DNA from 4 places in the Paenibacillus macerans genome. Region 4 is predicted to be linked to each of the others. Evidence: a T-box and tRNA genes for the amino acid it is inferred to sense, from the RefSeq annotation. Region 4 holds a T-box; the other regions hold tRNA genes.

Evidence for each region. The T-box of region 4 lies ahead of argS (arginine--tRNA ligase). A T-box ahead of a tRNA ligase gene usually reads a tRNA of that ligase, here a tRNA-Arg.
Region 1: it encodes a tRNA-Arg, which carries the amino acid that the T-box ahead of argS (arginine--tRNA ligase) is inferred to sense. The anticodon was not compared.
Region 2: it encodes a tRNA-Arg, which carries the amino acid that the T-box ahead of argS (arginine--tRNA ligase) is inferred to sense. The anticodon was not compared.
Region 3: it encodes a tRNA-Arg, which carries the amino acid that the T-box ahead of argS (arginine--tRNA ligase) is inferred to sense. The anticodon was not compared.

Annotation. Positions count from the first base shown of each region.
Region 1 is NZ_UGSI01000002.1:1,664,130-1,669,976, reverse strand. Features, by position in the region: gene DYE26_RS30735 (response regulator transcription factor) at 1-637, shown strand, start outside; gene DYE26_RS30730 (sensor histidine kinase) at 634-1,731, shown strand; gene DYE26_RS30725 (ABC transporter ATP-binding protein) at 1,825-2,733, shown strand; gene DYE26_RS30720 (ABC transporter permease) at 2,730-3,437, shown strand; gene DYE26_RS30715 (ABC transporter permease) at 3,451-4,185, shown strand; tRNA gene DYE26_RS30710 (tRNA-Arg) at 4,244-4,317, opposite strand; gene DYE26_RS30705 (hypothetical protein) at 4,401-4,751, opposite strand; gene DYE26_RS30700 (hypothetical protein) at 4,779-5,108, opposite strand; gene asnB (asparagine synthase (glutamine-hydrolyzing)) at 5,251-5,847, shown strand, end outside.
Region 2 is NZ_UGSI01000001.1:4,944,654-4,950,500, reverse strand. Features, by position in the region: gene ade (adenine deaminase) at 118-1,929, opposite strand; gene clpP (ATP-dependent Clp endopeptidase proteolytic subunit ClpP) at 2,251-2,847, opposite strand; tRNA gene DYE26_RS21975 (tRNA-Arg) at 3,050-3,124, opposite strand; gene DYE26_RS21970 (extracellular solute-binding protein) at 3,799-5,133, opposite strand; gene DYE26_RS21965 (ABC transporter substrate-binding protein) at 5,214-5,847, opposite strand, start outside.
Region 3 is NZ_UGSI01000002.1:1,678,501-1,684,347, forward strand. Features, by position in the region: gene DYE26_RS30780 (transposase) at 1-732, opposite strand, end outside; gene DYE26_RS30785 (L-lactate dehydrogenase) at 1,395-2,348, shown strand; gene DYE26_RS30790 (GNAT family N-acetyltransferase) at 2,541-3,158, shown strand; tRNA gene DYE26_RS30795 (tRNA-Arg) at 3,329-3,402, opposite strand; gene DYE26_RS30800 (hypothetical protein) at 3,877-4,758, shown strand; gene tig (trigger factor) at 4,952-5,847, shown strand, end outside.
Region 4 is NZ_UGSI01000001.1:2,852,471-2,858,317, reverse strand. Features, by position in the region: gene DYE26_RS12800 (acetyl-CoA carboxylase carboxyltransferase subunit alpha) at 1-1,023, shown strand, start outside; gene pyk (pyruvate kinase) at 1,216-2,637, shown strand; gene DYE26_RS12790 (acyl-CoA thioesterase) at 2,753-3,172, shown strand; gene DYE26_RS12785 (FxsA family protein) at 3,554-3,946, shown strand; T-box leader at 3,989-4,213, shown strand; gene argS (arginine--tRNA ligase) at 4,270-5,847, shown strand, end outside.

The sequences.
Region 1 (5,847 bases), on a different contig from region 4:
GTTCCGATCCATTGAACGGGCGGAAACAGGGCAAAGGGCGCTGCAATTAGTTGAAGAGTTTGAGCCGCAACTGATTGTCCTTGATGTGATGCTGCCCGATATGAGCGGGCTGGAGCTTTGTATGGAACTGCGCAAGAAAACGGAGGCGCCCGTGCTTTTTTTGACGGCGAGAACCTCGGACTACGATAAACTCGTGGGATTTGCCATGGGCGGCGATGACTATATCACCAAACCTTTTAACGCCCTGGAGGTTGTTGCGCGGATTAAGGTCCAGTTAAAACGCTGGCAGATGTGTTTGAGCCAGGGACGGCCAAAAACATTGGAATTTGCGGATTTTGGCATCAACACCGAGTCGTGCGAAGTGATCCGAAACGGACAGCCTTTGGAAATGACGGCATTGGAATATTCGCTGCTGCTCTTTTTTGCCGAGCATCCGAACCGGATTTTTACCGCGGCCCAATTATATGAAAACGTATGGGGACAGCTGAATATGGGCGATGACAAAACCGTCGTGATGCATATTTCCAAGATCCGCAAAAAAATCGAGCCCGACGCCCAGGTGCCGAAATATATCAAGAACATTCGCGGACTAGGGTATAAATTCATCCCGCATAAACAGGGAGAGACCAGACAATGAAAACCTCGCTGAAAATGAGCATAAAAATCCTTGCCTTGATGGTAATCCCATTGATGGTTTATTTCCTTAGCTTAGGTTTGCTTACCAATCTTTTTAGTTTTGTCAAGCAAGCGATCCCCGTACTCCGGGCTATGGACTGGGGAATTTTTCGCCACACCGCAACGCTTCTTTCCGGGGCGGCTGTGGCTTACTTGTTTTTTCTGTTAATCATAAAGCCTATTCTGCACATTGTTCATTGGATTCAGGCGCTGTCGCAAGGAACTTTTCAGGAACCTGCCGCAACCGGTTTTTTATTTAGCGGAACCCCGATTTTTCAGAAAAGCAAACAGTTTTTATACAAAGACCTCCTCATCCAGATGCAGATTTTGACGGACAAATTAAAACAAAGCGAAACGGACCGAAGGACGCTGGAAAAAAGCCGCCGCGACTGGCTGGCCGGGATCACGCACGATCTGAAGACGCCGCTGTCCTATATTCAGGGGTATGCTTCGATGATTGCCGCCGAGCGGTACAACTGGTCCGAACGCGAAGTGAAAACGTTTGGCGCCAAGATCGAACAAAAATCCATGCATATTCAAAAGCTGATCGACGATTTAAACGCATCCTTCCAATCCGAAAACGGGAAAATCGCTTTGCAAAAAACGCGCACGGAAATGGTTGAATTTCTGCGGCGCATAACGTTGGATACGGCCAATTCTCCGCGCTCCGCAGAGTATGCTTTTGCTTATGAAACCGAGTTGGACACATGTTTTCTGGAAGCGGACACCGCGCTGCTGCAAAGGGCAATGCAAAACATCCTTGTCAATGCCGTCATTCATAATCCTCCGGGCACGGAAATTCGCGTATCGGTGAGCAAGAAGCCCCTTGTTTTTTGTATCCAGGTTGCCGACAATGGGACGGGAATGGACGAGCAAACCCGGAACAATCTGTTTGAAAGCTATTATCGGGGAATGCCAACGCACCAGCCGGCGGAGGGGTCGGGGCTCGGTATGGCGATCGCCCGCCAATTGATCGAGCTGCATGGCGGTTCGATCCGCGCGGAAAGCGCGCCGGAGCGCGGAACCTCCATTCTGATCGAATTGCCGCCGCCATAATACGATTTTACTTAGATTTTACTTTCGTTTACTTGAGAAAAAGACTCATGCGCAATACTCCTGCTATAACAAGAAAAACAGGAGGAGAAGCTTGTGTCCGGATATATCATTGAAACAGGCGGCCTGACGCGGCGTTTCGGCGAACGCGTTTCCGTCGATCAGCTTAACTTGCGTGTTCCGGAAGGGAAAATCTACGGATTTTTAGGGGCGAACGGCGCCGGGAAAACAACGACCATTCGCATGCTGCTCAGCTTGATCCGGCCGGACGAAGGCACGATTCAAATCATGGGGCGCTCGCTTTCGCATCACCGCGAAGCCATTTTGCGAAATATCGGTTCATTGGTTGAAGCGCCTTCCTATTACGGGCATTTATCGGCCTATCAAAATCTTAAATTGATTGCGAAGCTGTTGGACTTGCCGGAAAGCAACATTCGCGAAGCCCTGGATACCGTTCGGCTCACTCCCTATGCCAAGCAGACGGTCAAAGGATATTCGCTTGGGATGAAGCAGCGGTTAGGCATCGCGCAAGCCTTGATCCGCAAGCCGCGGATATTAATACTGGACGAGCCGATCAACGGCCTTGATCCGGCCGGGATTCAAGAAATCCGCCATTTGCTGCTGTCGTTATCCCGCGAACAGGGGATAACCATTTTTTTGTCCAGCCATATTTTGAGCGAGATCCAAGCCGTATCCGACTACGTGGGGATTATCCAGAACGGGAAATTGATTTTTCAAGACCGGATTCAGGAGCTTGAAAAGAGAAATAAGGTACGGCTGGCGATTATTGCGGACCGGACCGATGAAGCGTACCGGGTGCTTGCCGGCGGCGGGGCGGAAATCGAGCGCTACGGGAGCCAGCTGCTGATTACGGTTACCGAGCGGATGAGCCAAGCTGACATCTTCAAGCTGCTTCAACCGTTCACCTTACACCAGGTCAAGGAAGTCACCGCATCCCTGGAGGAAATCTTTTTGCAGCTGACGGGGAGAGGGGAAAGCTTATGATGCAAAGGGCGCTTTCCGCCGAGTATCTGAAGATGAAAAAAATCTGCCTATGGATTCCGGTCATCAGCGCGGTAATTTTGCTGTTGTTCAGCTGCATGGAATGGTACCTGTATTTTCGTCAGGGAGAAGCTGGCGTCTATACGGGGTTTAATGTGCTGTATATGTTTTTGTCCTTTACGATGCTGCTGACCATCTCCTTGTTGTGCAGCACCATGTCCGAACCGGAGCATCAAGCGCAAGGATTAAAGCTGCTGTTTTCCCTGCCCGTCAACCGAACGGCTTTCTATTTTGCCAAGGCGATCTGGATCGGGGCCTTGATGCTGGGATGCTGCGCGCTCATTATTGGCGGAACGGCAGGGATATGGCTCGCTTACACCGATTTGACACTTCCCTTCCCGTTTTTGGTTAAGCAGGTCCTGGGCTGCTTTGGCGCGTCCCTGCCGGTCCTGGGAATACAATTATTTCTGTCGCTACGCTTCTCCAATCAGACATTCCCGCTGGCGGTCGGCGTGCTTGGCGCCATCTCCAGTCTGTTTATCGCCAGATTCGGCGGAACACTCTTATATGTCCTGCCGTGGGCCTACCCTTCCATGGCCAGCCCTTTTATCGGCGGGTATACCCATTGGATCATGCTGGGAGCCGGGTTAGGATTGGTTTTGCTTTGGGGCGGAGCCGTAGGCTTTCGCGCCATGGAGATCAAATAGGAGGAAGATGGATATGCTAAGTTTATTTTTTGCGGAAGCCGGAAAAGTCAGATGGCTGTTGATTTTATTGTTGGTTCTCATGGACATAACGGCAAGCTTTGCGCTGGCCGCGGAACATGTCGCGTCTTTGACCGATTACTTTGCGCCCGATTGGACCACCCTTTATTTTCAAGCGGTTTCCTTACACGGGATGTTTATTCTGCCTCTGTTCGCCGGCATATTTGCGGCATTCCTCTGCTTCTATGAACATAAAAACGGAGCGTGGAAGCAGCTGCTCACCCTGCCGTTTCCGCGCTGGAAAATCTATTTGTCCAAGTTTTTGATGCTGGTCGTTTTATTGGCGATCGCACAGCTTGCCTTTTTGGCCGGGTACCTGGCAACCGGAAACCTCATTCATGTAGAGGGCGTTATTCCCTGGAAAACCGTGCTGACCGGCGTGACCGGCGGATGGCTGGCAGCTTTTCCCCTGGCCATGCTGCAGATTTACCTGTCGACCCGTTTCAAATCTTTCGGAATCGCCCTGTTGTTCAGCATCTCGGCGGTGATCCCGAATATCGTCATTACGGGTTTCGAAGGATTTATCGGGGCATGGTTCCCCTTCGCCCCGCCGTATTATGCCATGTTTCCGCAAGGACTGCCTCTCTCTCCAAGGCTGGAGCCCGGTTCGTTTGTCCTGATTCTCGCCTTCACCTTCCTCGTCTATCTTGCGGCCGGTCTGCGGCATTTTGTGCGCAGGGATTGGATGTGAGCAACTATAAGCTAAAAAGAGGCCCGTATCTACGGGCCTCGAGAAATATCGAAGGAAACGTCCCAGGAACGATTCGAACGCTCGACCGACGGCTTAGAAGGCCGTTGCTCTATCCAGCTGAGCTACTGGGACACAAATATGAATAAAAAAGGATGCGTTAATTATTATAGCGCATCCTTTTTATTTTTTCAAAGCCGTTTTTACAAAAAAATCCGTCATTTGGGAGGAAGCTCATTAATCTTTGCCGCGATCGCCTCGTGGGCAAGCAAATTTTCCAGGAATAGCCGGCGCTGCTTAGCTGGCTCAGGCCAGCCGGTATCCCCGAAGTTTTCTTCGGCCACTTCCGCATAAGCCTGGTGCATGTTGTTGTCGTACCAATCGATTTCCGGCTGGGCGTCGCTTCGGATCATGCGGATGATTTCCCAGCCAGCGCCTTGATCGGAACGGGCAATATAGACGAACAGATCGGGATCGCCTACCGCCCCCGGCCGCACCTGGATGACGGCGCAAGGACGCCCCAAATGCTCGTCCATCCGTCTGAATTCCGCGTCTTTGATGTAATACATGCTCGGTATCGTTCCTTTCCCGGAGCTTTAAATGGGCCAGAGCTTGCCCGGGTACCCCGCCCGCTCCAGCTGCTCCCTGGTCTCCGCCGTGCCCAGCCGGTAAATTTCCCGAAACAGGCCGCTCACAACGCTTTGATAGCTTTGGTTGACATCGCCTTCCGGCGTATCCGGCCAAGGAAAGGTGAAGGCCAAAAAAGTGCTTTCTTCCTTCTCGTCAAGCTGACCGAGCAGGTGCTTTAACGTATCGGCTTCCTCCGAGGTTGCCTCGACCGCCCATTCATAGGCCGCCGCGCCGGGATCGTCGAGCACCGAACGACCCTGCACGGAAACGTAGTACCGTTTCTTTTCCAACGCCATATCTCCCCTTTCTCCTGCTTGACGGTCATAGTTTTCCATGATGGACAGACATTTTATGCCTTTGTTCGGCATAATTTGTTAATACTTTTCGCCCGGTCGGCAAGCGGGGAACGTAAAGCAATGCAGAAAGGAGATTGCAAAAATGTGCGGAATAACCGGCTTTATCGAATGGAACCGGGATTTGACCAAAGAATCGGACCTTGTACAGACCATGACATCCTGTCTGGAAAAACGGGGCCCCGATGCGCAGGGAACCTGGATTTCGGGCCCTTGCGCTTTTGGCCATCGGCGCCTTAGCGTCATGGATCCCGAGAACGGAGCCCAGCCGATGATCATCCATGAAGAAGACGCGGTGTTCACCATCGTATACAACGGGGAGATTTATAACGCGCCGGAATTAAAGGCCGAGCTGCAGCGGCGGGGCCGCAAGTTCCAAACGACCTGCGATACGGAGGTGCTGCTGCAATCGTATATCGAATGGGGGCCGGATTGCGTATACCGGCTTAACGGCATTTTCGCCTTTGCCGTCTGGGACAGCGTTAGACAGCATGTTTTTTTCGCCCGCGACCGCCTTGGCGTCAAGCCGCTGTTCTACAGCGAGGTGGACGGAACGTTGATTTTCGGCTCCGAACCTAAAGCCATTTTGCAGCACCCCAAAGTCAGACCGGTCGTGGGAGCGGAAGGGCTTGCCGAAATTTTCGTCATCGGGCCGGCCCGAACCCCCGGCCATGGCGTCTAC
Region 2 (5,847 bases), 2.1 Mb from region 4:
AATTCATAAAACCTGCGTAGGAATTATTGGGAAAATATTCAATTCGAGCATTCTCATGCTATCAGGCGGGCCCCAGTCTTTAACGGTTTTTTTATGTTTAGACATCTAGGACAGATTTCAAAAAACTGATTCCTTAATTACGATTTCCACCGGGATCAGCCGGAATTCGTTTACGTCCGCGAGCCCGCGGTTAGTAATGCGAAGCTCCGGAATGACCGGCAGGGCGATCAGCGAAAACGTCATGAACGGCGCGTTCAGCGGGCATCCGAGCTGCTGCCAGGCGGCCCCCAGCTGCTTGACCTGCGCGGCCACCGTTTCCAGCGGCTGCTCGGACATCAGGCCGGCGATCGCCATCGGCACGGCGGCCAGCACCTGCCCGTCCTGCACGGCGATCATGCCGCCGCCCAGCTTGGCCAGCTCGTTCGCGGCGAAGGCCATGTCCTCAGCGTTTGCGCCCATCACGAGCAGGTTGTGGCTGTCATGCGCCACCGTGGAGGCGACGGCGCCCCGTTTCAGCCCAAAGCCGCGGGTAAACGCTAGCGAAATATCGCCGGAGCCGTGATGGCGGTCGATGCAGGCCAGCGTCAGGACGTCCTGCGCCGGGTCCGGCTGAATGAATCCGTCCGCCACTTTCAGGCTGGCGGTTCCTTTTTGCGTGCGCGCGCTGTTTTCGATGACGTCGATGACATGAACTTTCGTCTCGGCCTTCCCGCTTTGGCTGGCGAGCAAGAAATCGCCCGGCTTCAAAGGGCGGGCCAAATGCACTGAATTTCGCGCGCGTTCCGGATACGGATACGCCGGGAAAGGCACGCGCAGCTCTCCGCTATCGTAAACGACGGTCCCGTCCGCAATCACGGTGGACGGCTCCATCCGCTTTAGATCGGAGATCAGCAGCAGGTCGGCGCATTTTCCCGGGGCGATGCCGCCCACATCAGCGTCCACCTTGAAATAACGGGCCGTGTTGATCGTGCTCATCTGAATCGCGGTGACTGGCTCCACGCCTTCCTCAATGGCCCGGCGCACGACATGGTTCATGTGGCCTTTTTCGATCAGCGTCTGCGGGTACACATCGTCGGTGACCAGCATGATATTGGCCGTATCCGCATGGTCTTCGGTCACGACCTTGATCACTTCCTTGACGTCATGCCAGGCGGAGCCCTCGCGGATCATCAAATGCATGCCGAGGCGCAGCTTAAGCAGCCCCTGCTCCCGCGTGACCGTCTCGTGGTCGGAGGTGACGCCGGAGGCGATGTACGCCTGCAGCATGAGCTTGTCATCGCTGGGGAAATGGCCTGTGACCGTTTTTCCCGCTTCCATCGTCGCTCGGATCTCTCCGCTCATTTTCGCATCTCCGTAAACGACACCAGGGAAGTTCATCACTTCGCCCAGCCCCTCTACACCGTCCCAGGTCATGCCTTCGGCGATGTCCTTGGCTTCCAGCGCCGCCCCGGCGTCCTCCAGGTGGTCGGTGGCCGGCACGCAGGACGGGAACGTGGTGAACACCTTGAGCGGCAGTCCCCGGCCTTCCTCATGCATCCAGCGCACGCCTTCGGCGCCAAACACGTTGGCGATTTCGTGCGGATCCATAAAAACGCCGGTCGTCCCTTTAGCCAAAGCGGCCTTGGCAAACTCGGTCACCGACAGCATCGTGCTTTCCACATGCATATGGCCGTCCAGCAACCCCGGGGCGATGTAACGTCCCGCGGCGTCGATCACGGCCGTCTCCTCGCCGATCGTATGCCCGGCGTCCCCAACGTAAGCGATACGTCCTTGGGCCACGGCGACATCCGTATGCGGCAGCAGTTCCCCGGTGTATACATTAACTAAGGTGCCGTTTTTGACGACCAAATCGGCTTTCTTTTTCCCGACGGCCACTTCCGCCAAAACCCGGCTTACCTCGTACAGCTTTTTTCTTGCAGCAGGTTTCATTCCCCGGTTCACTCCTTTACTGTTCGCTAAAATAGCGCCTTAAAACTCTTCAGTTCTTACGCCTAATCATAACAAAAAAGGCCGCCCTTAGAACAGTGGAGACTGTTCAGGGCAGCCCTTGCCTTTAAGAGGTTGTTCAAAAAGTCCGCTTTTGATCACGAAGTGAATCAAGAAGTAGTTCGGCATCGAATCTTGAATTCAGCCGGGCCTTCCGGTGCTCACGTACCCAAAACGTACGCTCCGCTCCTTAGTCCCTAGCTTCATCCAATCTTCTCGGTGCTTAAAACCGAACTTTTTGAACACACATTTTAAGGCTCGGCTTTAAGCTTTCGCCGGATTTACTTTTTCGATGACTTGGTCGACCAGGCCATACTCTTTGGCTTCGAGAGCGCTCATGAAGTAGTCGCGGTCGGTGTCTTTTTCGATCCGTTCCAGCGGTTGGCCGGTGCGCTCCGCGAGAATGTGGTTCAACTTGTCGCGCATCTTCAGGATCCGGCGGGCCCGGATTTCAATGTCCGTTGCCTGGCCTTCCGCGCCGCCGAGCGGCTGGTGGATCATGATCTCGCTGTTCGGCAGGGCGTAGCGTTTGCCGGGAGCGCCGGCGTTCAGCAGGAACGCGCCCATGGAAGCGGCAAGGCCGACGCAGATCGTGGAGACATCCGCTTTGATGAATTGCATCGTATCGTAAATGGCCATGCCTGCGGTAATCGATCCGCCGGGGCTGTTGATGTAGAGGGAGATGTCCTTCGTCGGATCTTCCGCATCCAGAAACAACATTTGAGCGATGATGGAGTTGGCCACGACGTCATTGACTTGCGAGCCCAGGAAAATGATCCGGTCCTTAAGCAGTCTGGAATAAATGTCGTAGGCGCGTTCGCCGCGGTTGCTTTGTTCAACGACCATAGGAATATAACTCACCGATAAAACCTCCTTAAATTTGGATTCGGTTCGATCAATCATCAGAATTGACGGAAACGATCGATAATAACCTCATCATAAACAATTTATTCGCAAAAGTCAAAGATAGTCAAACTCAAGGGATAAAAAAAGCCCGATGTCATTTATGCAGTCATTCAGGCGATGAAACTCAGCGTTCGGTTATTAGGCAGTTAGTTAAGTATGGCGCGCCCGCGAGGAATCGAACCTCGATCTCAGGCTCCGGAGGCCTACGTCATATCCATTGGACCACGGGCGCAAATCACAAATTTAGCGTGCAAAATTGATTATATGGTATCGTCAAAGGAAATGCAAGTGGTATTTATTAGCATGGGCAAAATTCGCAGCAGACTAGCGCTGGCTTATTATGCGCTGAACCATCTCAGCAAAATTATTTGCCCCGAGTACGCTGCGTATTACTTCTGCTTCAAGCAAGGAACGCCGTGCACACGGCCGTTTAAAAATACGGACGGCTCGACTGAACTCCAGATGGCCCTACCCCTACTTATTTACGGTCGCTGAACCGCTTTTGGATAATCACCGCCGTGCCTGATGCGCTCTCGAAATTCAGGTTTATTTAGCTTCTTAATTCAGTAATTAAAGTAAAAGTAAGGGAAGTGTAGCTTTCAATATGCCTAAACTGGCAAGAACAACAAATAGCGCTATAATGGGTGCAAATATTTTGGAATAAAGAAACTTATCTTTTTTCCCATATTCGACCCCCTTAAAATGATATGGAGTATAAAAATTTTATACCCATATCATATAGTCCTTATTTCATTTTCTGTATAGTTATAAGCAGGAACAGAAAACGCTTTTTCAAATAGAACTTCAGCCTCATTAATAGAAAGTGCTTGAATTTGCTGAATCTCTCGAGCAGAAGAATTTCGAAATGTGTTAAAGCGCAGGGAAATCCTCTTCTCAATGTCGGCATTATTGAATGTCACCTTGGCTGCTTTTCCTTTTTTGCTCAAGAGTAAGGACCGCGGTATCTACGGCTTCTTGTCCCTTCACTTCCACCTCGGCAAGTGCCTCATCCAAGGTTATTTCATTTTGCAGAAGCTTGTCCAATGCGCCTTGGGCAGCGTCCTGAAAGGCATCGAGGATCTCGGCATCAACTTGGGTATACAGGTCTGCATAATTAGGATTTGCTTTAAGGGAGTAAAGAGGAGACAAATCATGATCTCCAACCGGTTCCACGTACTCGGTTACAGCAGGCAGCCCGTAATTTGGCTGGTTCTTGGCCAATAGTTGGCTGTTTACCGGATCTCCGGCTATAAATTTAACAAGTTTCATCGCTTCGGCTGCATGTTCTGTGCTTGAAGAAACGCCAAAAAAGTCAAATATTTCGTAGAAATTCATATAATCCGGATTCAAAGGGTCCACCGGAGCTGTAACCATTCCCCAGTCGATCAAGGTAGCTCCTTCAAAATGGGAGAACGGCTCGAAATCATATGCAAAAGCATTGGAACTAATGGTCATAGCGGCATTTTCAGTTAAAAACTTGGGGTGTTCCATCGAATCGGCTTCTTCTCCCTGATCATAAACTGCCCCGGCGCGAAAAGCTTTCACCGCGGCGGTCCAGATGGACTTCCATTTATCCGTATTCATCGTGACCTTCATGGTTTTTGGATCGAGATAAGTCAGGTTTTCCGTTTGACCGGCTTTTAAAATAAAGTTCATGGTAACATTGCGATAATAGTTCATTTGTATTCCATAAAGGGATTTTCCTTGATCATCTTCTGTCGGGAACCGTTCGGCTAATGCAAACACCTCTTCCCAGGTCATTCCGTTTTGCGGGTATGGGATATGATAAGCATCAAATAGCTTCTTGTTATAATAAAGCGCCTCGCTATGAAAAGTAGGCGGAAGAGCATAATACTGGCCGTTATCCGACGCAGCTTCCAAAAGCGACGTAACAATCGGAGAAAGGTCGCCGGATTCCGATCCATTGGTGAACGGGGGAGAAATCGGTTTTAAAATCCCCTTTTCAATAGCCGTCTTATACTGCTCCATACCATTGATGTAAATAACATCCGCTTCACGATTCCAACCCGTTTCTTCGGATACCGGATCACTTGGAATCACTTGAACATCGATATTGGGATATCTGTTTTCAAAAGCATAACCAAAATTAACATAAAATTGCTTGGCGGACGGATAAGCAACTTTGAGGACGACAGGCTCCTCCGGCTGACGCGTTTGGCAGCTTGATAATAAGACTGTCATAAGCGCCAAGCCTATAAATGTACGCGTTATTTTATACATGTTCTGATCCCCTTTATTATAAACGGGTGCAGTTTAGGAAAGCTTGTTCCGCCGACTCCCGACCTTCCCGTACTAGAAATTCACTCGCTGGACAGCATGCGATCAACGTAGGCATTGATCAGGTTATACGCCTGCTCGGAAACGGCATTTTCTTCTTTTGAGGGCTGCAGCATGTAGAAGGCTTCGATATTTTTGTCGGCATTCCCTAATGAAATATAATCGGCCAGCGAAGAAAACCCGTATACGGAACGGTATTCCCACTCCGCCACTTTGCCGGACAAGAAAAATCGGATCAACTCCCAGGCCGCCTCAGTTTGCGTCGAGTTGGCGGGAATCGCCCAAAGTCCCCCTAACGAAATATGATGACTGATTTCCGGAGAGCCTGGACTGACCGGCATGGTGGCCAGTTTCCACTTGATATCGGAGCCTTGCTGCTCTACAACTTTAAAATCTTCGTAATTAACCACGGCCATCGCGTAGTTTTCTGTAATAAAGGCGTTTTGGTTTATATCGTTGATGGCGATATTTCCGCGTTTTAACGGTTCCTTCACCAATTTTAAAATTTTGCCCCATGACGGACTATCTAAAGTGAGCCTGTCCGTATGTTCGTCGTATGCCTGAAGGCTTTCGGTTCTCCCTATATCAATCAACCAATCGGCCGCAGACGGATAGGGTAAGGTTAGGCCTTTCGGAAATCGGTTGGCCAACATAATC
Region 3 (5,847 bases), on a different contig from region 4:
CTTCAGTCCCAAGGCTCCATACGTACTCTTCAGCGATTCCCACGCCTCTCTCACCACTCTCCGCAAGGGCGCATACAGCCGAAAGGCCTGAGGGAACAACTGTACCGCCGATGTACGGACATCCACATGCCCGCCAATAAACGCGGTTAGATCGTGACGGTTTGCCCTCTTTTCGCCTCCCCGCTTATGCGGCACCAGGCGGATTTTGACGTGCTCCGGCTCGCCCGACTCCGTGACCGTGCAGCCGGCTACGACCGCCGAGGCGTACGGATGCGAAAGCTGACACCGGGACGGATTACGCCCATACTGATCGCTGTTCACCTTCACGTCTCCGGAGAGCAGTTCCCGGGCATCGAACTCCCCCACGGCATGGCGTATTTTGTGCAGCATCGACCAGGCGGTCTTGTAGGTGACCCGGATCACCTGGCGCAGCCGCAGCGCCGAGATGCCGCCCTCCAGCAGGAATAAATCCAGGGCCTCGAACCACTTGAGCAAGGGCAGATGCGTTCCTTCAAAAATCGTGCCGACCAAAGGCGATGTTTGATGCTTGCATTTTCCGCACTCGAACAAGGGGATATGCCGGGAGGTCAGACGGCTGCACCGGGTGTGAGCGCAACGCGGGCAGACAAAGCCGTTTGGCCACTTCATCGCGATCAGCGCCTCCATGCAGTCCTGTTCGCTGTTAAAACGGCTGCTGAATGGCTGAAGTTCCGTTCCCGTATTGGCTTCCATATCGGCTCGCCCCCAAATCAAGAATATACGAACATAGGTTCCATTTATTTCATTATACCAAACGTATGTTCCCTTATCAAGCCGAAAATCTCACCTGAACCGCCTCATTTTTTCCTCATCTTTTTTGTTTTTTTCTTCTCTCTTTTTTTGGAACCCTTACTCTAGTCCCCTTGCTCCCTGCTCCCTGGACGAAAGGGATAATCGTGCAAAGGCAGGCAGCAGTCAGGGGTACCACCAAGACACGGACCCTTTAGACAGCCCCTCACCTGGTGCCTACTTGATTGGCTGGTTGACTTACAACAGCTGCTCGACTTGACCAACGAAGCAGCCCAAAAAGCCGATCAGGGTCATGTGATACCGTCAGGCTGGGAAATACCGGGGAAATGAGCTGATAAGGTCGCTGGTGTCCGTTAGAGCGGCCTCCAAAGCTTAGGAAGAGCCTCCAGTCGTTCCAAAGTAGAAATCAGAGCCATAAAAGGGCGCCGTCAGGCGTTTTTCTTATACTCTCCTGATGCTTGGCTACTCTATGTCAACTTTCCCCCATCATTTTGAAGAGCATTTGAGGGAAGATAATATGATGTCAATTATTTTCACATATATTGGGCTTCCAGTTATAGTTTAGAGAATAAGATATAGCAAAGAGAAGGGCAGGAGGCGGCGAGATGGAAAAAAAGTTCAGAAAGGTGGCCATTGTGGGTTCCGGATTGGTCGGCACGGCTTGTGCCTATTCCATGATTAACCAATCCATCAGCGAGGAAATTATGATGATCGACCGGACCTATGACCGCGCGGTGGCGCATGCGCTCGATTTGTCTCATTGCATGGATTTTACCTCGACGCGCACGAAGGTCGTTGCCGGGCGTTTGGAGGACTGTCGTGACGTTGATGTGGTGGTACTTACGGCCGGAGCTAATCCGAAGCCGGGGCAAACGAGGCTGGACGTGCTTGGGGACGCGGAAAAAATTACTCGGGATATCGTTAGCCGGCTTGTGGACGGAGGGTTTGACGGCATTTTTGTCGTCGCAGCCAACCCGGTTGATATTGTTACGTATATTGTACGCCAGGTGTCAGGTTTTCTGCGGAACCGGGTGATCGGCACCGGCACTTCGATCGATTCGGCCCGGCTTAAAACGCTGCTGTCGGAAGTGTTTTCCATCGATCCGCGCAGCGTTAACGGCTATGTGTTGGGTGAGCACGGCGATTCGCAGTTTGTGGCATGGTCGCATGTGACGATCGGCGGCAAACCGTTGCTGCACATTCTCGACCAGCACAAAGAGCGTTTTCGCCATGTCGATTTGGACGAAATCGCCAAGAAAACGAAGGATGCCGGCTGGGAGATTTTTACCCGTAAAGGCAATACACAATTCGGCATCGGCAACGCGCTTAGCTTTATCGTCCGTTCGATTCTGAACGACGAGCACAAAATTATCGCCGTGTCCGCGGTCCTTGATGGCGAATACGGGCAATCCGGGGTATGCGCCGGGGTGCCGGCCATTATCGGCGGTGGCGGTATTGTGGAGATTTTGGAGCTGAATTTGGCGGAGGAGGAGCGGCATAAATTCGAGCATTCCTGCGGCATACTTAAATCTGCGATCCAAAGTTTGCAGCGGCGGTAATCACTTATAAGCCGGTTTAACTTTTGGGACATCCGCCTTAGTTTTGAGGCGGTTGTTTTTTTGACTAAGCAAGTGCGCAAGTCAGCCGGTCGGCGTAAGCCCGACGGTGGATGGCTCGCTCCTTCCTGCGGCGGTTCTACCTTTTTGCTCCCTGTTATATAGTTAGAAAAAATAAATGGGAGCGATGGGATCATGGATGGAATTGTCATCCGGAATCTGGCCGAGCTTGGACAGGACGGTTTAAGGCAGGCGACGGAAGTTTTCGTGGACGGCTTTTTTCAATCTCTGCAGTTTTTTTCCAAGGATCGGGCGAGGTTGGTTAGGGCGCTGGAGCACGCTTTGGTCAAGGAGCGTTTTTTTGTGGCGTTAATGGATGGGAAAGTGTTGGGTATTTTTGCGTTTTCCGCGGGCCGGCTGCGGGCGTTTCGGTTGGATCGGGACGTTTTGCGCAAAGAACTAGGCTGGCTGAAAGGAAGCCTGTTCCATGCTTTCGTCCGGCAGGAGCTGGAAAAGCCGCTGGGCTTGAAGGACCGGCAGTGCTATTTCGAAGCGGTGGCAACTGCGGAAGCGGCCAGAGGCAAGGGGGTTGCCACCCGTTTGCATGACCACCTTCACGCTGTTCTGGATTTTGATGAATATATTTTGGAGGTTGTAGACACCAACACGGCAGCGGTACGTTTGTATGAGAAATTGGGATATGCCGAATTTAAAAGAAAACCGCAAAGGTGGTTTCGGAAGCAGGCGGGCTTCAACGCCAGGATATATATGAAGAAACGCGCGGACAATTCCTCGTTACGGCAACATGAATAGTGTACCGGACAGGAACATACACTCGTAATATGATTATTGTCCCATTTGGTGTGCTCTCGCTGCCGATCAAGACTCCACCAGCTAACGCGGTTGGTTTACTACGGCGAACCTTCTCAAGAAGTTCTTATCCCTTTGTACGACAAAAAAGCTCTCCGAAGAGAGCTTTTATACGTCCCAGGAGGGATTCGAACCCCCGACCGACGGCTTAGAAGGCCGTTGCTCTATCCAGCTGAGCTACTGAGACAAAATAAAATAAAATTTACAAGCAAAATTTATTGTATCACAGGATGCTTGGGTTAGCAATATAAATTTTGCACTTGATCGCAGTTTTTTGGCTCAACCTCGATAAATCGGTGTTGACCACAAGACCTGGTGACCAATCCATTCTTGATTTAATAGAAATAACGGTGAATGCAACCGTTAGAAATACGATCCACTCGAAATGTTCGCTAGTTATCCGCTTGAGAGGGCCACTCGAGAAGCTGCGCCTTCCCGTATCATCCCCCATTGTTTCGGACCCAACTTTTTCAGCAACCTGTTGTTTATCGCCCCCTCGGTTTACCCGATGAATTTGTTGGACGAGGGGGGCGGCGGCGAGTTTAACTCCGGGATTTTTGCCTTGGACCGGGTCTATGCTATAATCTCAATTAATGCAGTGCGGAAGAAAGGAGGTGCCCTTATCAGCCATTTTCGACCCGATGAGAAGGACAACATCGTATTGTTTCCGAAAACGCTCGATTACTACCAAATCGAACTGACCCGGATGCTGGAAACCGAGAGATACGGGGAAGCCGCGGATCTTTTGCGGTTTCTGCTGCAGTGCCAGGGGGAAGATCCGCGCCACTATGAAGAATGGCGGGCACTGCTGGAGTGGCTTACCGACGCTTTTCCCGAGCTTCAGAACGGTTCCCCGGCCGCGGAGGATGACGGCTATGAGACGGAAGAAGCGTTGGCCAGACGTCATGTCGAGGCAAAGCTCGAACAGGATCAGGAATATGCCGGTAAACTGCTGAGCGCGGTAATAGATAAGCCGTTGTCCGAGCAAACCCTTTTGGCTTTGGACCAGCTTGCTTATTTGGATCGTCCGGAAGTGGACGAGGCGCTGACCGAATGGTTGCATCAAGAGGAGCTCCATCCGCTGCTTCAGTATCGGGTGCTGCAGACGCTGCGCCGCCGCGGCACGGTGGGGACGCTTGCCATCGAGCGCGCAGGGGAAAAGGTGGAGATTGACATCGAGTCGGTTCCGCTGAAACCCGATGATTTCCCTCCGGCCGTGCAGGAAGTGCCCGAAAGGGTGGGTGAGCAGACTCAGGTGCACGATCCAACATTGTTTTATTTTGCCCAGGAGCTGTGGTCGCAAATTGTGATGGGTTTGTACGGCGGAAGGGACTATCGTTCGCTGATCGACGGTGACGATACGGTTATCGACATTTGGGCGGCGGCGCTTCACCAACTGGTCGCGGACAGCCTGCCGGACGGCAAAACCGACGAGGAAATCCGCGCGTTGTACGGGATTACCGATGAACATAGGCTTCGGTTTGAGCAGGTTAGCCGGTCCATCCGCCAGGTTGTGGCGGTGAGCGGTGTTCAGGAAAGATAGGCGCGGGCGAATGACCGGCTCTACGATCGGCTTTACGATCGGCTCTTGTAAAAAGATGTATTGTTGTTTATAATATAATGGTTATTCTGATCGTGTTCATAGGGACAGCTATACTGGAACCATGATAGCTGTTTTATACGCGATTCGGTTTCAGTATTTTAGTATATGTGAAATTTGGAGGGGAAGGCATAAAATGAAAGCAACCTGGGAAAAGATAGAGAAGAACCTCGGCGTTCTCGAGGTCGAAGTGGAAGCGGAACGTGTAGCCGCCGCACTCGATAAAGCGTTTCAAAAAGTGGTGAAAAGAGCGAATGTACCTGGCTTCCGTAAAGGCAAGGTGCCTCGCCCGATCTTTGAAGCACGTTTCGGCGTGGAAAGTCTGTATCAGGACGCCATCGACATTTTGCTTCCTGAAGTATACAGCGAAGCCGTCGACCAAGCGGAGATTTTCCCGGTGGATCGTCCAGAAGTGGACGTTGAGCAGTTTGCCAAGGGGCAGCCGTTCAAGTTTAAAGCGAAAGTGACGGTTAAACCGGAAGTGAAGCTTGGCGATTACAAAGGCGTCGAAGTACCTGCGGTCAACGCGGAAGTTACCGAAGATGAGCTGAACGAAGAGCTTGAGCGTCTGCAGCAGCGCCATGCCGAACTGATTGTCATCGATGAAGAAGCTGCGAAGAATGGCGATATCGCTGTTATCGACTTCGAGGGTTTCGTTGACGGAGTTCCGTTTGAAGGCGGCAAGGCAGAGCGTCATTCCCTGGAGCTTGGAAGCAATTCGTTTATCCCTGGCTTCGAGGATCAAGTCGTGGGCATGGCTACCGGCGATTTCAAGGACATTACCGTAACTTTCCCGGAAACTTACCATACTGAAGAATTGTCCGGCAAGGAAGCTGTATTTAAAGTTAAAGTCCATGAGATCAAACGCAAACAGCTCCCGGAGCTTGACGATGAATTTGCGAAGGATGTCAGCGAATTCGATACGCTGGACGAGTTCAAAGAGGACTTGAAGAAACAGCTGCAAACCCGCAAGGAACAAGAAGCCAAGGGCGCCCGTGAAGCGGCTCTCGTCGACAAAATCGGAGAAAGCGC
Region 4 (5,847 bases):
CATCTGGCCCGGCATCACCAGCGTCCGACTTCCCTGGATATGATCGGCCTGATCTTTGAAGACTTCATTGAGCTGCACGGGGACCGGGTGTTTGGGGACGATTTGGCTGTCGTCGGCGGATTGGCCAAGCTGAACGGGGTTCCCGTGACGGTGCTTGGCCAGCAGCGCGGGAAAGATACGAAGGACAACATCGCCCGCTTCTTCGGAAGCGCGCATCCGGAGGGCTTCCGCAAAGCGCTCCGGCTGATGCAGCAGGCGGACAAGTTCCGGCGGCCGATCGTTACGTTTATCGATACGAAAGGGGCCTATCCGGGCATTACGGCGGAGGAACGGGGACAATCCGAGGCGATCGCCCGCAACCTGCGGGAAATGGCGATGCTTCGGGTGCCCGTTATTTGCGTGGTCCTTGGCGAAGGCGGCAGCGGCGGAGCGCTGGCGCTGGGCGTCGGCAACCGCGTGCTGATGCTGGAGAACGCCATTTACTCCGTCATTTCGCCGAACGGGGCGGCTTCGATCCTGTGGAAGGACGCTTCCAAGGCGGACCAGGCGGCGGAAGCGATGAAGATTACCGCCCAGGACCTGCTGGAAATGGAAGTGATCGAAGAGATCATTCCGGAGCCGCGGGGCGGGGCCCATCGCGATTACGAAGCTACCGCAAGCGCCATTAAAGAAGCGGTCGTCCGCCATTTGGAGGAATTGTCGATCATGCATGCGGACGAGCTGCTTGAGGACCGGTACCGGAAATTCCGGAAAATCGGCAAGTTTACGGTGGCCGGAAAGGCGAAAGCGCGTGTATACACGGGATCTCCGGCGGGTTCCGCCGTGCCGGCGGAGGGCTCTAGCCAGGAAAAGACGTCTCCGGCTGATTCGGGCGCTGCCGGGCGTGCCGGCGGAGAGGCCCGCGAAAGGGAAGCCGCCGCCGGGAAAGCGGCTGCCGAAGTGGAAGCGGCAGGGAAAGAAACCAGCAACGAGGGCGGTACTGAAGAAAACGCGTCCTCGGAATTGGTCCACAAGCAGGAGTAAAACGATCGGTAGCCGAAAAATCGGGGCTTTGGCCTCGGATTTTTCGGCTATTATAGATTGTTTTCGCAGTGTAAAACAATAGAATGTTCGTGACAATATGATAAACTTCCTATACAAATCGACAAAATTGTAGTAAATTTAGTTGTTGGAAAAGACTATATAGAGAGAACTATTAAAACGGAGGAAACCCAAATGCGCAAAACAAAAATCGTATGTACCATCGGTCCTTCCAGTGAATCGTTAGAGAACATCAAAAAGTTGATCATGGCCGGAATGAACGTCGCTCGCCTGAACTTCTCCCATGGAGATTTTGATGAGCATGGAGGCCGGATCAAGACGATCCGCCAAGCGAGCGCGGAGCTGGGGAAATCAATCGCCATACTGTTGGACACCAAAGGTCCGGAAATCCGCACCGGCAAATTGAAGGAAGAACCGATCGAACTCGTGCAAGACGAATTCATCACCCTTACTACGGAAGAAATTCTCGGGGACAAAAATCGCATCTCGATTACGTACAAAGAGCTTCCGGGTGACGTGGAAGTAGGTTCGACCATTTTGATCGACGACGGTTTGATCGGACTGACGGTAGTTGACATCCAAGGTACGGAAATCAAATGCCGTATCGTCAACGGCGGCACCATCAAGAGCAAGAAAGGCGTTAATGTTCCCGGCGTTAACATTTCCCTGCCAGGCATCACCGAGAAAGACGCTAACGATATCAAGTTTGGGATCGAGCAAGGCATCGATTTTATTGCCGCTTCCTTCGTTCGTAAAGCGAGCGACGTGCTTGAAATCCGTCAATTGCTTGAGAAACATAACGCAACCCATATTCAAATCATCTCCAAAATCGAAAACCAGCAGGGCGTCGACAACCTGGACGAAATCCTGGAAGTGTCCGACGGTTTGATGGTAGCCCGCGGCGACCTTGGCGTGGAAATCCCTGCCGAAGACGTGCCGCTGGTGCAAAAAAAGATGATCGAGAAATGCAACCGCGTCGGCAAACCGGTTATTACCGCCACGCAAATGCTCGACTCGATGCAGCGTAATCCGAGACCGACCCGCGCCGAAGCGAGCGACGTGGCGAACGCGATTTTCGACGGTACGGACGCAATCATGTTGTCCGGGGAAACGGCTGCCGGGAAATATCCGGTGGAATCGGTGCTGACGATGGCCCGCATTGCGGAAAAAGCCGAATCCGGCCTCGAATACCGTGAAATTTTCATCAAACAAAGCAACGCCCAACAAACGACCGTTACGGAAGCGATCAGCCAGGCGGTGGCCAACTCCGCGCTGGAACTGAACGCCAAAGCGATTATCACTTCCACGGAAACGGGTTATACGGCGCGGATGGTGTCCAAATATCGTCCGAAAGCGCCGATCATCGCGGTGACGACCGAAGACCAGACGCTGCGCCGCTTGGCTTTGAACTGGGGCGTTACGCCGGTGAAGGGCCAGGTTGCTTCGTCCACGGACGAAATGTTCGACAAGGCGATGAAGGGCGGCCTGGATTCCGGAGTGGTGAAGGAAGGAGATCTTGTTGTCATTACCGCAGGGGTTCCGCTTGGACGCTCCGGTTCTACCAACTTGATCAAAATCGGCCAAATCCGCAAGTAGTTCCATTTAGTATATAGCAGCGATCGTGCGAACGATTTAAAAAAAGGCAATGGGGAACCCTGTAAAACGGGAACCATTGCTTTTTTTGCAGCGTGAGAAAGGAGCGGGGGATCACGTGTATGTCAGCGAACTGGCGATAGAGCCAAAATATTTTGAATTCGATATGATGGGGATTATTTATCACGCCCACTACCTCGGTTGGTTTGAGGCGGGACGTTCGAAGCTGTGCGAGGACCTAGGCTTTAAATATATCGATATGGAGCGGGCGGGATATATTTCTCCGGTTCATGAAATGAAGGTGGAGTATAAAAAGGGCATCCGCTATGGCGACAAGGTGCTGCTTAAGACATGGATCATCGAAAACGGCGGCGTGAAGACCGTTTACGGGTACCATGTGTTTAACGGCGAAGGCGTGCTTTGCGTAGAGGGTTCGTCCTCCCACTACGTTGTACGGCGCGAGGATTTCAAGCCGGTCCAGTTTAAAAAGGTATTTCCCGAGTGGTTTGCGGCCTTTGAGGAAGCGAGCAAACCATGATTTTTGATTCTCCTCCTTTGTAGCGGTAAAATACATATATACGATCAATATTTTATTATGCTGCGAGGATAAAGTGCGAGTTCAAAAAGTCGGCTTTTCAGCACCGAGAAGGTTGGATGAAGCTAGGGAATGAGTAGCGGAGCGTACGTTTTGGGTACGTGAGCAACGGAAGGTCCGGCTGAATTCAAGATTCGACGCCCGATCCGCTTCGTGATTTGCTTCGTGATAAGAAAAACTCTATCGATGAACAATCAAAGAAGACAGACCGCCCTAAGATGAAGTTTTTCTTGCGATTTAAGGAAGAAACGCTTCGGTGACTATTCATTCTTAAATCTTCAAAAGATGACTTTTTGAACTACCTCTTAAAGGAGTTTTATATATATGCGTAAATGGATTGCTGCTTTAGTCATCATCGTCCCGCTTGTGGAATTTTGGGGATATTTGTTTGTCGGCGAAAGATTGGGGGTCGGGAAGACGATCTTTTTGACCTTGGCCACTTCGGTGATCGGCGGGTTGATGATGCAGTTTGAAGGGCGCAAGGTGCTGGCGGATGCCAGAGCCCAAATGACCGGCGGGCAGATTCCCGGGCGGATGGTGCTGGACGGCATTTGCGTTTTTGCCGGCGGCATCCTGCTATTGATCCCCGGATTTGTGACGGATATCATCGGGTTTACGATGGTGTTTCCGCTAACCCGGCCGTTGTACCGTTTCCCGCTGATGAAATGGATCCATAAAAAAATGAAGGATGGCACGATCACCTATTTCCGGCGTTGACTTTTTGTGCTTTTTCCAGTATATATATTTAAAATTACATCGTTAACATTGATGAACGGGATAGTAGTTCATGCCGGATAGTCACAGCGAGCCGGAAGGGTGGAAGCCGGTACGAATGGCGTGAATGAAGCGGACCCGGGAAATGGTTTGCCGAACCTGGAACAAGTGTAGGCAAATCCGGCAACAGGCCGTTATACGTATAGAGTGGCTAATTATGGTTAGCACTTAGAGTGGCACCGCGGGAACCAAAGGTCTCTCGTCTCTTTTTGAGACGGGGGCCTTTTTTGTTTGCTGAATTTTGGATAAGGGAGCGGGTTTCGTTTATGGAAAAATGGAGAAAAATGACGGCCTGTCTAGTGGCGCAGAGCCTTGCCGGAATCGCCGCCGAAGAGATCGAGGCGATGCTGGAATATCCGCCCGAGGAGGAGATGGGGGATCTGTCTTTGCCTTGTTTCAAGCTGAGCAAGCAGCTTCGCAAGCCGCCGCAGGAAATCGCGCTGGAACTGAAGCAGAAACTGGAGTGCAGGCTGGGGGAACAGTCGAGGGAACAGTCAGGGGAACAGCCGAAAAAACAGCTGGAGAAGCAGCCGGATAAACAACCGGCCGCTCCGGATGCGCCGAATCTCCTTCACACGCACGCTGACGTTTCCGCGATCTCGCGCCTTGAGGCAAGTTCGGGCTATTTGAACTTCCATTGGAACAAAGGGATTTTTGCCCGGGAAGTGATCGGTGAAATAGACGCCGCCGGCGAAAAATACGGGGAACAAAATATCGGCCAAGGCCGCGTGATCGTCATCGATTATTCCTCCCCCAACATCGCCAAGCCTTTTCATATCGGGCATTTGCGTTCGACGGTGATCGGAAGCGCGCTGTACCGGATCTTCTCCTGTCTTGGATACCGCGTGATCGGGGTCAATCATCTGGGAGACTGGGGGACGCAATTCGGGAAGCTGATCGTCGCCTACCGTTTATGGGGGGATGAAGAACGGCTGGCGTCGGGGGCGATCGACGAACTGCTTCGCCTGTATGTTCAGTTTCATGATGAGGCGGAGCAGCGGCCGGAATTGGCGGATGAAGCGCGCGCCTGGTTCGCGAAGATGGAGCAGGGCGACGAAGAAGCTTTGCGGCTGTGGCGGAAGTTCGTTGTTTTGAGCATGACCGAGTTCGAAAAAGTGTACCGGCTGCTTGACGTGCGTTTTGACTATGTGACGGGCGAAAGCTTTTACAATGACAAAACCGCTTCGGTGATCAGGGAGCTGCGGGACAAGCAGCTGCTGGAAGAGGACGGGGGTGCTTGGCTGGTGAAGCTGGACGCCTTCGCTATGTCCCCGGCTTTGATGCTCAAGCAGGACGGCAGCACGCTGTATCATACGCGCGACGTGGCGGCCGCGCTCTACCGCAAACAGGCCTACGATTTTCATAAGGCGGTTTATGTGACGGATTACTCGCAAAGCTTGCATTTTAAACAGTGGTTTAAGGTGGTGGAGCTGATGGGGTACCCCTGGGCGGCGGATTTGGTGCATGTTCCGTTCGGACGGGTGGATTTGGGAGGAGTCGGCCTGTCCACACGCAAGGGGAATGTGGTTAAACTGGAGGAACTGCTGGAACAGGCGGTGATGAAGGCGCGGGAGATTATCGGGCTAAAAAATCCCCATCTGGAGCAAAAGGACGAAGTGGCAAGGCAGGTGGGCGTCGGGGCGGTCATTTTTCACGATTTAAGCGGCAGCCGGATCAAAGACATCCATTTCTCCTGGGAAGAAGCGCTAAGCTTTGAAGGGGAAACAGGGCCGTATCTGCAATATGCGCATGTCAGAGCGTGCAGCCTGCTGCGTAAAATGGAACAACAGGATACACGCGGCGATGGGCGAGACGGCTGCGGCTGCGCAAAAACCGAGCTGTTG